Regions from separate parts of the Staphylococcus sp. 11262D007BW genome, predicted to be linked through region 2. Evidence: predicted binding sites of a transcription regulator. Region 2 holds the regulator's gene; the other holds the start of a gene.
What was found. The regulator LexA, encoded in region 2, represses DNA repair genes until DNA is damaged. The targets are predictions, from matches to a motif close to CGAACATATGTTCG.
Positions count from the first base shown of each region.

Region 1 (5,904 bases), 480 kb from region 2:
AGACATTTGTTGCACGGTTTGAGATTGGATTTCGATACCATGGTTAGGACAATACGGTTGTCCAATACGTGCATAAAGTAAACGAATATAATCGTATATTTCCGTTACAGTCGCAACGGTTGAGCGAGGGTTTTTGCTTGTCGTTTTCTGATCAATTGAAATGGCTGGTGAAAGACCTTCTATCGTATCTACATCTGGCTTATCCATTTGCCCTAAAAATTGGCGAGCGTAGGCACTGAGGGATTCTACATATCGACGTTGACCTTCAGCATAAATCGTGTCAAACGCTAAAGATGATTTTCCAGAACCAGACAAACCAGTCATCACGATTACCTTGTTTTTCGGTAATTCGATATCTACATTTTTTAAATTATGGGCACGTGCCCCTTTAATGACAATTGATGGTTCTTTCATGTAATTCACCCTTCTGATTTTAGTTCAAATAATAAATCTCTTAATTCTGTCGCTTTTTCGAAATCTAATGCTTTTGCTGCCTCTTTCATTTCTTTTTCGATGTTTTCTATTGTTTTTTCGCGTTCTTTTTTAGTCATTTTTTGAGGTACTTCTTTACGCTCATCTTCATTTGTTTCATCAGTTTCAACTGTCGCACTAATCACATCATGTATTTGTTTTTTGATGGTAGTTGGCGTAATACCGTGCTCTTCATTATATGTCATTTGAATTTCTCGACGTCGTTCAGTCTCATCAATCGCATATTGCATGGAGTCAGTGATCTTATCGGCATACATAATCACTTCCCCTTTATCATTACGCGCAGCACGACCAATTGTTTGAATTAATGACCGTTCAGAACGTAAGAATCCTTCTTTATCGGCATCTAAAATGACGACAAGGGAGACTTCCGGGATGTCTAACCCTTCTCTTAATAAGTTAATACCGATTAATACATCAAACGTTCCCATACGTAAATCACGTATAATTTCAATACGTTCTAACGTTTTGATCTCAGAATGTAAATAATTTACTTTAACACCTGCTTCTTTTAAGTAGGTTGTTAAATCTTCACTCATTTTTTTCGTTAATGTTGTAATGAGTACACGTTCATTTTTGGCAACACGTTCTTGAATTTCACTTAATAAATCATCAATTTGATTTTTCGTAGGACGTACATCAATTTTTGGATCTAGCAATCCAGTTGGACGAATGATTTGTTCGACCATTTCATCCGTATGTTCTAATTCATATGGTCCTGGTGTTGCTGAAACATATACAAGTTGGTTTGCCTTTTCTTCAAATTCTTCAAATTTTAGAGGGCGGTTATCTAATGCACTTGGCAAACGAAAACCGTGCTCCACAAGTACATTTTTTCGCGCTTGGTCTCCATTATACATACCACGAATTTGCGGTAACGTAACATGGGACTCATCAATCATAATGAGCCAATCATCCCCAAAATAGTCAAGAAGCGTATAGGGTGTCGAACCAAGTGGACGTAGCGTTAAATGAACAGAGTAGTTCTCTATACCAGAACAGAATCCCATTTCTCTCATCATTTCAAGGTCATAGTTTGTACGTTGCTCTAAACGTTGTGCTTCTAGTAATTTATTTTCGCTTTTTAATTTTTCAAGTTGTGTTTCTAATTCTTTCTCAATACGTTGAATTGCTACTTTCATTTTTTCTTCACGGGTAACGAAGTGAGAAGCTGGGAATAAAGCGAAATGCTCACGTTCACGAATGACTTCACCTGTTAAATAATTAATTTCGCTCACTCGATCAATTTCATCACCGAAAAATTCAACGCGAATACATAATTCTTCACGAGAAGCTGGGAAAATCTCAACCACATCTCCACGGACACGGAAAGTTCCGCGACTAAAGTCAATATCATTTCTTGTGTATTGGATATCCACTAGTTTGCGCAGTAACTCACTGCGATCCATTTCCATACCTACACGAATACTAACAACTAAGTCTTTATATTCTTCTGGGTTACCTAAACCATAGATACAGCTGACACTCGCGATAATAATGACATCATCTCTTTCAAAAAGCGCACTTGTCGCTGAATGCCGAAGTTGATCAATTTCATCGTTAATTGAAGCATCTTTTTCAATGAATGTATCCGTCGATGGTACATAAGCTTCCGGTTGGTAATAATCGTAGTAACTCACAAAATACTCGACTCTATTTTCGGGAAAGAACTCTTTAAACTCACTATACAGTTGGCCAGCGAGTGTTTTATTATGTGCGATAATTAATGTAGGTTTGCCAACTTCTTTAATGACGTTACTCATTGTAAAAGTTTTACCAGTCCCCGTTGCACCTAATAACGTTTGATGGCGTTTGCCTTGCTTAACGCCTTCTGCTAATTCTGCTATTGCCTTAGGTTGGTCCCCTTGAGGATCAAATTTTGAATTTATTTTAAATGGGTGGTGTTCCATTGTGTTCGCCCCCTAATAACAGTAATATCTCTATTTTAACAAATTTACATTAGAACAAACAAACATCTGTTCGTTTTTAAACATATTAAAAAGCGAGAATAGTGGGTGATTCATCTTTTTGAAACGCCCTTATTCTCACCTCATTATCTTAAATTCTCATCTTTATGCATTTTTAACTGATCGACTATGATGTATCCAGCTAGGATCGATACTACGTCTAAAAAGATAATCCACTCATCGTGGAAAAAGCCTTTGTATACAGAAACGCCAATTAAAACAAGTGCAACCAGTGTGCCAATCCATTTATTACGAGTCACAACACTGAATACAATGACTAATATACACGGAAAAAAGGAAGCTGAAACATACCAGATTAAAGACATCCTATCACGTCTCTCTATTATTTAATATGCGCATCGTTGTTTCTTTTAATTCTGTCCGTGGAATAAAACGTTCTGTTAACATTTCTGGAATGATGTTATCGATAAAGTCTTGCACTGAATACAAATGATCAAATTGCATAATCGTTTCTAAACTCATTTCATAAATTTCAAAAAATAAAGGTTCTGGATTACGTTTTTGAATTTCACCGAACGTTTCATATAATAAATCAATTTTATCGGCTACCGATAGAATTTGTCCTTCTAACGAATCATCTTTACCTTCTTGCAAACGACGTCGATAGATTTCTTGATATTCTTCAGGGATATCTTCACTAATGAAGGTTTCAACCATTTCTTCTTCTACTTGAGAAAATAGCTTTTTAATTTCGCTACTCGCATATTTTACTGGTGTTTTAATATCACCTGTAAAGATTTCCGCAAAATCGTGGTTTAGCGCTTTTTCGTATAAACTCTTCCAATTCACAGTTTTCCCATGATGCTCTTCTACTGTTCCTAAATATTGAGCAATTTTAGTGACTTTAAATGAATGTGCTGCAACGTTATGCTCAAAATATTTAAATTTACCAGGCAATCTGATTAATTTTTCTAAATCGGATAATCTTTTAAAATATTGATGAACACCCATTATGAAGCCTCCTTTAACCCTTTTATTAATTATTGATTAATATAACATATTCCGCTTTAATGGTTCATGCTTTAAACGAAATTTAGCAAAAGCTTCACAATTCAGCACCACATTTATTCCCGAATTATTCAATTAAATTCATTTCGCGCTATTTTTTATAAATTGATATGATTTAAACACGATGTCACTAAAGTCGTTTAAACAATCGAGTAGGAGAATAACCATTATTTGGTTATTCGTCCTCTCACACCACCGTGCGTACGGTTCCGTACACGGCGGTTCAATATCTTGCGTAAGCCAGCTCTGCGAGGTGGACTAAAGGTATTAGTCCCCACTCGTAGAGTTGTTTTGTTGTAAGCGCACGATGGACTTCTTTTACACTTGAGAGTCGCCAATACTTCTTACGTGATTGTGAAACTCTCATTGCGCTATCATGGTCAAGTCCATATTTACGTAACATTTTGTATTTTGTTTTCGTTTTCTTCCATCTTTTAAGAATCAGTTGTCTAATACGACGGTTTAGCCATGATTGTACTTTTGTTAAAAAGCCTTTAATAAACCCTCTACCAAAATAATTTATCCACCCTCGAGTCACTTGATTGATTTCTGTTATAATCTGTCTGAAGGTACCTGGTCTATTTCGTTTCGTTAGGCGTCTTAAGGAGCGTTTTAAACTTCTTTTTGCTTCCATAGTCGGTCTGAAACGATAAATGCCATTTACTTTGGTCATTAGACAACTCAAGAACTTTAAACGTGTGACTGCACCTACCTTGCTCTTTTCCTTATTTACAATAAGTTTAAGATCCTTTTCGATGAATTTTGTCACACTCTCCATAACACGTTGGCCTGCTCGTTTTGAACGCACAAAGATGACGAAGTCATCAGCGTAGCGAATAAAACGATGTCCACGTTTTTCCAGTTCTTTATCTAATTCATGCAGATAGATGTTACATAATAGCGGCGATATAACGCCACCTTGCGGTGCACCGATTTCTTTATTCTTGTAGTTACCATTGAGGTCAATGGCACCAACTTGTAGACTTCTACGAATGAACTTAGAAATAGTTTTATCCTGGATATGACGCTCAAATAGATACATTAACTTGTCATGATTTAACATATCAAAACATTGTTTTAAGTCGCAGTCGACTGCGACTGAATAACCTTCTTCATAGTATAATGCACATTGCTTCAATGCAGTACCTGTACTACGATTTGGTCTGAAACCATGACTGTGATTTGAAAATGTACGGTCAATTTTAGGTTCAATGACTTGTTTAATGGCTTGTTGGATAACTCTATCTCTTGCGACAGGAATACCCAACACTCGTTTTTTCCCATTTGATTTTGGGATTTCAACTTTCCTTACTGCTTGTGGTTTGTATGTACCATCAAGCAGTTTCTTTCGAATTTGAGGAAAGTACTGCGAGAAGTGCCTATTCAAGTCACTAACACTCATACCATCAATTCCAGGTGCACCTTTGTTCTTTCTCACTTTCTTAATTGCTTTTTCAATGTTGTTTGGTCTTACAACAAGTTCCATCAAAGATGGAGACTCACGATACATTTCTTTCATTTCACCTAAGATTTACTGTACACACTTATATATCCTTTTTTCGTTCCACTACTTATCTTTCTATAAGTTGCCGGTATAAACCGTTTTCTGCACACCGTAAATCTATAACCTCCATTCTTTACTTTGTATTTAATATTGTTCAGTCCTTCGATATGTTTATACCTACTATGACTTCTGCTGATTTCTCATAATTCGTTGTTACTACGATTCTACGAATCGCTTATGAGACCTCCCCGGGTAAGGTGTAACCTCTTTCCACTCATGTCACCACATCATTTACTATATAGAACTCGGGTAGTATAGGACTTTATCTTGTATAGCAGATTCATCCATTCTACATAGCCTTAGTATGATGTTTCTGTTCGTCAGTGCGAGTGTTTGCGTCCGACTTCCTTCAGATTCCACTTCGCAGTGGACACCCTTGTCCTTCGCTAACAGTTCCTACTACCAAGCCTGTAACGGACTTTCACCGTCAAGATGTTACCCATGCCGGGCGCACTACAAAAAACAGTTAGTGTTGAGACACTAACTGTTTCTATCTTTATGACATTTGACTTCTTAAATATGCTTCAATAAATCCATCTATTTCTCCATCCATCACTGCATTCACATTACCTGTTTCTTCATTAGTGCGATGGTCTTTTACCATGGAATAAGGGTGGAAAACGTATGAACGAATTTGACTACCCCATCCAATGTCTTTTTGTTCTCCGCGAATTTCTGCTAATTCTTGTTCTTTTTGTTCGAGTTCAAGTTGATATAATTTTGCCTTTAACATTTTCATAGCGGCTTCTCGGTTTTTAATTTGTGAACGTTCATTTTGGTTATTCACAACAATACCCGTTGGATGGTGTGTAATTCGAATGGCAGATTCCGTTTTATTGATATGTTGCCCAC
Region 1 covers NZ_JBPWPJ010000001.1:308,393-314,296, reverse strand. The annotation lists gene uvrA (excinuclease ABC subunit UvrA) at 1-414, opposite strand, end outside; gene uvrB (excinuclease ABC subunit UvrB) at 420-2,402, opposite strand; gene ACEE93_RS01580 (CsbA family protein) at 2,546-2,785, opposite strand; gene ACEE93_RS01575 (HD domain-containing protein) at 2,790-3,431, opposite strand; gene ltrA (group II intron reverse transcriptase/maturase) at 3,712-4,998, opposite strand; one part of gene prfB (peptide chain release factor 2) at 5,549-5,904, opposite strand, start outside.
Region 1: a site for LexA is predicted at 2,462-2,475, ahead of uvrB (excinuclease ABC subunit UvrB). Genes of this name have one in related genera too.

Region 2 (5,904 bases):
TTAGTACTTTACCGATGGGAAGTATACTTTCACTTATAGCGTTATTATTAATTATATCGTTTTTTATCACTTCAGCAGATTCGGCAACATTTGTAATTGGTATGCAAACATCGTTCGGTCGTTTAACACCAAGTGGATTTGTGAAGATTATTTGGGGGATTGCATTGTCAGCCATCGCATATATATTATTATTAGCTGGTGGCGAAACAGGATTAGATGCTTTACAGTCCGCCGCCATTATTTCAGCTTTGCCGTTTAGTATTGTGGTCATTTTTATGGTGATAGCCTTTTATAAAGATGCCAATGCAGAGCGGAAATTTTTAGGTTATACCTTAGAAGCAAATCAAAATAAAAAAGAGGATTAATAAAATAAAAGCAATGTTTCTACATCTAGATAGAAACATTGCTTTTTGTCGTATTTTTGAGGCTTTTAAAATAATAGGATACTTATTATTTTGTTTCTCTATGAAGTGTGTGTTTATTTAATCTTGGACAATACTTCATCATTTCAATACGTTCTGGATTTGTACGTTTATTTTTAGTAGTAATGTAGTTACGATCGCCACATTCTGTGCATGCTAAAGTAATATTAACGCGCATGACAATCCCTCCTTTATGTTAAATTAGAATAATTACGTTTTAATATTTTACCACGACTTTGTTTATTTGCCAATCTTTTCGTAAGGGAAAAAGTAATTCTTGATACACAGCGAGTAGATGTGTTATGATTCAAAGCGTAATAATTACGATTTAGGAGTGGAATAAATGGCAAAAAAATCTAAAGTTGTCAAAGAACAAAAACGTGAAGAAATGGTAAAAAAATATGCAGCATTGCGACGTGAATTAAAAGAAAAAGGTGACTATGAAGCGTTAAAAAAATTACCAAGAGATGCTTCGCCTACACGATTAACACGTAGATGCAAAGTAACAGGACGTCCACGTGGTGTCATGAGAAAATTTGAAATGTCACGTATCGCTTTTAGAGAACATGCACATAAAGGACAAATACCTGGTGTCAAAAAATCTAGCTGGTAAGCAGTATCTTTCTTTATTAATATTCTAAAAAGCTGTAACATGTATTTTAAGTATTTCATAAGCGTAAATCGTGAGAACCTTAAACAACGATTATTTAATGTGAAATATTAATCTAACATGCTTACGTTATTTTTATTTTATAATGGTAGCATTGTAAAAGTAGGGTGAAGACAATTAAAAAGTTTTTCATTTTTGTTATCATTGGAATTGTTTTGATGCTTGTTATGCCGATACGTCCGTCTTCAACGCTAAGTGAACTAACACAGCCGATCAATGAAAAAATTGACCAACTTATCGATGGTAAAGCACAAGGGCAAGAATTGAAAACACCTGAAGAACAATCATTTGCATTTGGTAATGTGCAGATGAATATGGATAAAAAAGAGGCTGAAGAGATACTTGGCAAGCCAAAAGATAGTATAGATAATGAATATGGCACTAAGTGGTATGTGTATCATGATCGTTATCGTAATTTTGTGATGGTAAGTTATATTAATGATAAAGTTAATGGACTTTATACCAATCAAAATATTATAACATCAAAAAATGGATTAAAGTATAATTCACCTAAAGCATCAGTTCGTGATCAATTAGGAGAGCCGTTAACTGAAATTAAAAAAGGAAATATTGTGTTTCAACAAAACAACAATGAATATGATGTGTTTAACAATGATAATATCTACACTACAGTTTTTTATGATCAACATGAAAATAATCAAGTAACAGGTATGATGTTAATTAGTGAAACGTTAGAAAATCGATTGAAACAACAATATGCATCACCTTCAAAAAGTCTTGCGCAAAGTTTTGAACTTGAAGATTTTTATCTTATTAATGCGACACGTGTGCAAAAAGGATTAACTCCATTAGAATATAATGATCAGACAACAACAACTGCTAGAAAACATAGTAAGGATATGGCAGAAAATCATTATTTTGATCATACTAATTTAGAGGGTAAATCTCCTTTTGACCGTCTTAAAGATGATGGAATCAGTTACCGAGTAGCTGCAGAAAATTTAGCTTATGGTCAAGTCAGTGGTATTTATGCGCATCACGGTTTGATGAATTCATTAGGACACAGAAAGAATATTTTAAATAAAGATGTTCATACATTAGGTGTGGGTGTAGATTTTAATTCTAGAAACCAACCATATTGGACAGAATTATATACAAATTAACACTATGAATTAATTGAAAAAGGCACAGAGCAATTGAGCTCTGTGCCTCTTTTTTTAAGGAGTGCGTTAAAACGATTAAAATTCTCTAAATAAACCAATAACCTTACCTAAAACTGTAACTTGATTTAGGTAAATAGGTGAAAGTGTGCTATTTTCAGGTTGTAATCTATAACGATTTTTTTCTTTATAAAAGCGTTTTACTGTGGCTTCTTCTTCCTCTGTCATTGCAACGATAATATCACCATTTTCGGCAAAAGCCTGACTACGTACAATCACTCTATCCCCATCTAAAATACCTGCTTCAATCATACTATCCCCAACAACATTGAGAATGAAAATTTGGCCATTATGAGTAGAAGTGAAATGCTCAGGTAATGGATAATATTCTTCAACATTTTCAACTGCAGTAATCGGTGCACCAGCTGTAACCTTACCAATTACGGGAACATAAACCGTTTCTTCCATGTTAATAGGTTCCTCCATAAGGTCACTTACGATCTCAATAGCACGCGGTTTAGTTGGGTCACGTTTGATGTACCCTTTTTCTTCTAAACGAGATAAATGACCATGGACTGTAGAGCTTGATGCTAAACCGACCGCTTCACCAATTTCACGAACACTTGGTGGATAGCCTTTAGCTTGCACAATCTGCTTAATAAAATTAAAAATTTCTTCTTGTCTTTTTGTAAGTTCTTTCATTTTTTGCACTCCTTCTGTGAATTTAACACAATTATATCATATTATACGAACGCTAACAAACGTTTGTTCGTTCGGTATTGACATAGAACATCTGTTCTGATAAATTATCTATACAAACAAATGTTCCGGAGGTTTAGAAATGAGTTATATTAAATCAATATCATTAGAAGTTTATTTATATACAATAGTCTTTTTGTGTTCTATTATCTTGTTTTTAACGTTTATCACAATAACAAACTATAACCAAAATTACGAACAAACGTACGAAATGACAGACCATCAATTAAATCAAAAGTATATATTGCAACATACCACATACGAACATAGTGAGTTAGATAATCAGTCAAGTAAGGCGGTTTCAGTTCAACCATAATAAGCCATTGAGTTTAAGCGTTTGGTTTTATCAATTTTTTCTGTTATATTTTGAGAAGAAAATTTGATGGAGGTAACCAATTATGTTGAGTCAAGAAAAATTATCACGTATCAATGAATTGGCGAATAAAAAGAAAACTCAAGGGTTAACTGAAGAAGAGGCAAAAGAACAATCAAAATTAAGAAGCGAATATTTAGAAACATTTAGAAAAAGTTTTAAAGACCAAATAGAAAATACTAAAGTAATTGATCCGGAGGGTAATGATGTTACACCGGAAAAAGTTAAAGAAATACAACGTTTAAATAATAAACGTAGCTAATATAAATAAAAATCTTTAATATAATAGTATTCTATTAAGCTTTACATTGAGTTATCAGTTATAATAGAGGTATGTAAAGTTCCAAGGAAAGGAAGTCTTTAAAATGACAGTTAATAAAGATATGAAAGCAATCAATACAATTCGAGGATTAAGTATTGATGCAATCGAAAAAGCGAATTCAGGACACCCTGGTTTACCGATGGGTGCAGCTCCAATGGCATATACATTATGGACACGCCATTTAAATTTCAATCCAAAATCAGATGATTATTTCAATAGAGATCGATTTGTATTATCTGCTGGTCATGGTTCAGCGCTTTTATATAGTTTACTCCATGTATCTGGTAGTTTAGATATGGAAGAGTTAAAACAATTTAGACAATGGGACTCTAAGACACCAGGACACCCAGAGTATAAACATACGCAAGGTGTTGAAATCACAACTGGTCCACTAGGGCAAGGGTTTGCTATGTCTGTAGGTATGGCAATGGCTGAAAAACATCTTGCTGCGAAATTTAATAAAGATGATATTTCAGTGGTTGACCATTATACGTATGTATTGGCGTCAGATGGAGACTTAATGGAAGGTATTTCTCATGAAGCGGCTTCATTAGCAGGTCATCTAAAACTAGATAAATTAATTGCATTATACGATTCAAACGACATTTCATTAGATGGTGAAACAAGCAAGTCTTTCTCTGAGAATATTCAACAACGCTTTGAAGCATATGGTTGGAATCATATCTTAGTTAAAGATGGAAATGATATTGAAGCGATTGATCAAGCTATCACAGAAGCGAAATCACAAAATGGGCCAACAATTATAGAAGTTAAAACAATTATAGGTTATGGTTCACCTAATAAATCAAATAGTAATAGCTCTCACGGTGCACCATTAGGAGAAGATGAAAGAAAATTAACATTCGCAAACTATGAACTGGATGATTCAAAACATTTCCACGTTGATAGTGAAGTATACGATATTTTTAAAGAAACGATGATTAAACGTGCAGATGAACACGAAGCACAATGGAAAGCTGATCTTGAAAAGTATACTCAGCAATATCCAGAGCTTGCGAAAGAATTTAAATTAGCATTAGCTGGCGAATTGCCTGAAGGATATGAAAAACAATTACCATTATTTGATAAAGATCATAAAGCAGCAACAAGAGCTGATTCAGGTGAGATTATTCAATCAATTAATCAATCAGTTCCTTCATTCTTTGGTGGATCAGCTGATTTAGCATCATCTAACAAATCAAATGTTAAAGAGGCACTTGACTTTTCTGCTGAAGAGGGCAGTGGTAAAAACATTTGGTTTGGTGTAAGAGAATTTGCTATGGCTGCTGCTGTGAATGGTATGGCTGCGCATGGTGGATTACACCCATATGCTGCTACGTTCTTTGTGTTCAGTGACTATTTAAAACCTGCATTACGCTTAGCAGCTATTATGGGATTACGTTCTTCATTTGTGTTTACACATGATTCTATTGCAGTTGGTGAAGATGGTCCAACACATGAACCAATTGAACAACTTGCAGGACTAAGAGCAATTCCAAACTTAAATGTCATTCGACCAGCAGATGGTAATGAAACACGTGTAGCTTGGAAGATCGCATTAGAATCAAATGGTACACCAACAGCACTCGTATTAACACGCCAAGGTCTTCCAGTTCTTGATGTTGAGGAGTCAAAAGTTGAAGAAGGGGTTCGTAAAGGAGCTTATGTTGTTTACGAATCAAATAGTGATATAGACTATATTCTATTTGCAACAGGTTCAGAAGTAAGTTTATCTGTGGAAGTTGCTAAATCATTAGAATCAGAAGGTAAAGGCGTACGTGTTGTATCTATGCCAAACTGGAACGCATTTGAAGCACAATCAAAAGAGTACAAAGACGCTATTCTATTACCAAATGTTGAAAAACGTGTTGCTATCGAAATGGGTGCTTCATTAGGATGGCATAAATATGTAGGAATGAACGGTCTGGTTATCGGTATCGACCGTTATGGTGCAAGTGCGCCTGGTGATTTAGTAGTTGAAAAATATGGTTTCACTAAAGAAGATATACTCAAACAAATTGCAGAACTATAATGACTTTTGAGAGACCGTGAATCGGTTTTCTAGAGTATACACACTTTATATCTTAACCTCTGTTCTATTTAAAAGCATATTTACTATTAGATTACCTTGAAATAGTGAAATAATTTTAGTAAAATGCAAAAGGACATAGAAAGTGGGTGAAACTATGGCTACATGGTTGGCAATATTATTAATTGTGATTGCACTAATCATTGGG
Region 2 covers NZ_JBPWPJ010000001.1:790,782-796,685, forward strand. The annotation lists gene ACEE93_RS03830 (BCCT family transporter) at 1-365, shown strand, start outside; gene rpmG (50S ribosomal protein L33) at 451-600, opposite strand; gene rpsN (30S ribosomal protein S14) at 766-1,035, shown strand; gene ACEE93_RS03845 (CAP domain-containing protein) at 1,260-2,216, shown strand; gene lexA (transcriptional repressor LexA) at 2,292-2,915, opposite strand; gene sosA (DNA damage-induced cell division inhibitor SosA) at 3,055-3,288, shown strand; gene ACEE93_RS03860 (DUF896 domain-containing protein) at 3,371-3,607, shown strand; gene tkt (transketolase) at 3,711-5,699, shown strand; gene ACEE93_RS03870 (YneF family protein) at 5,842-5,904, shown strand, end outside.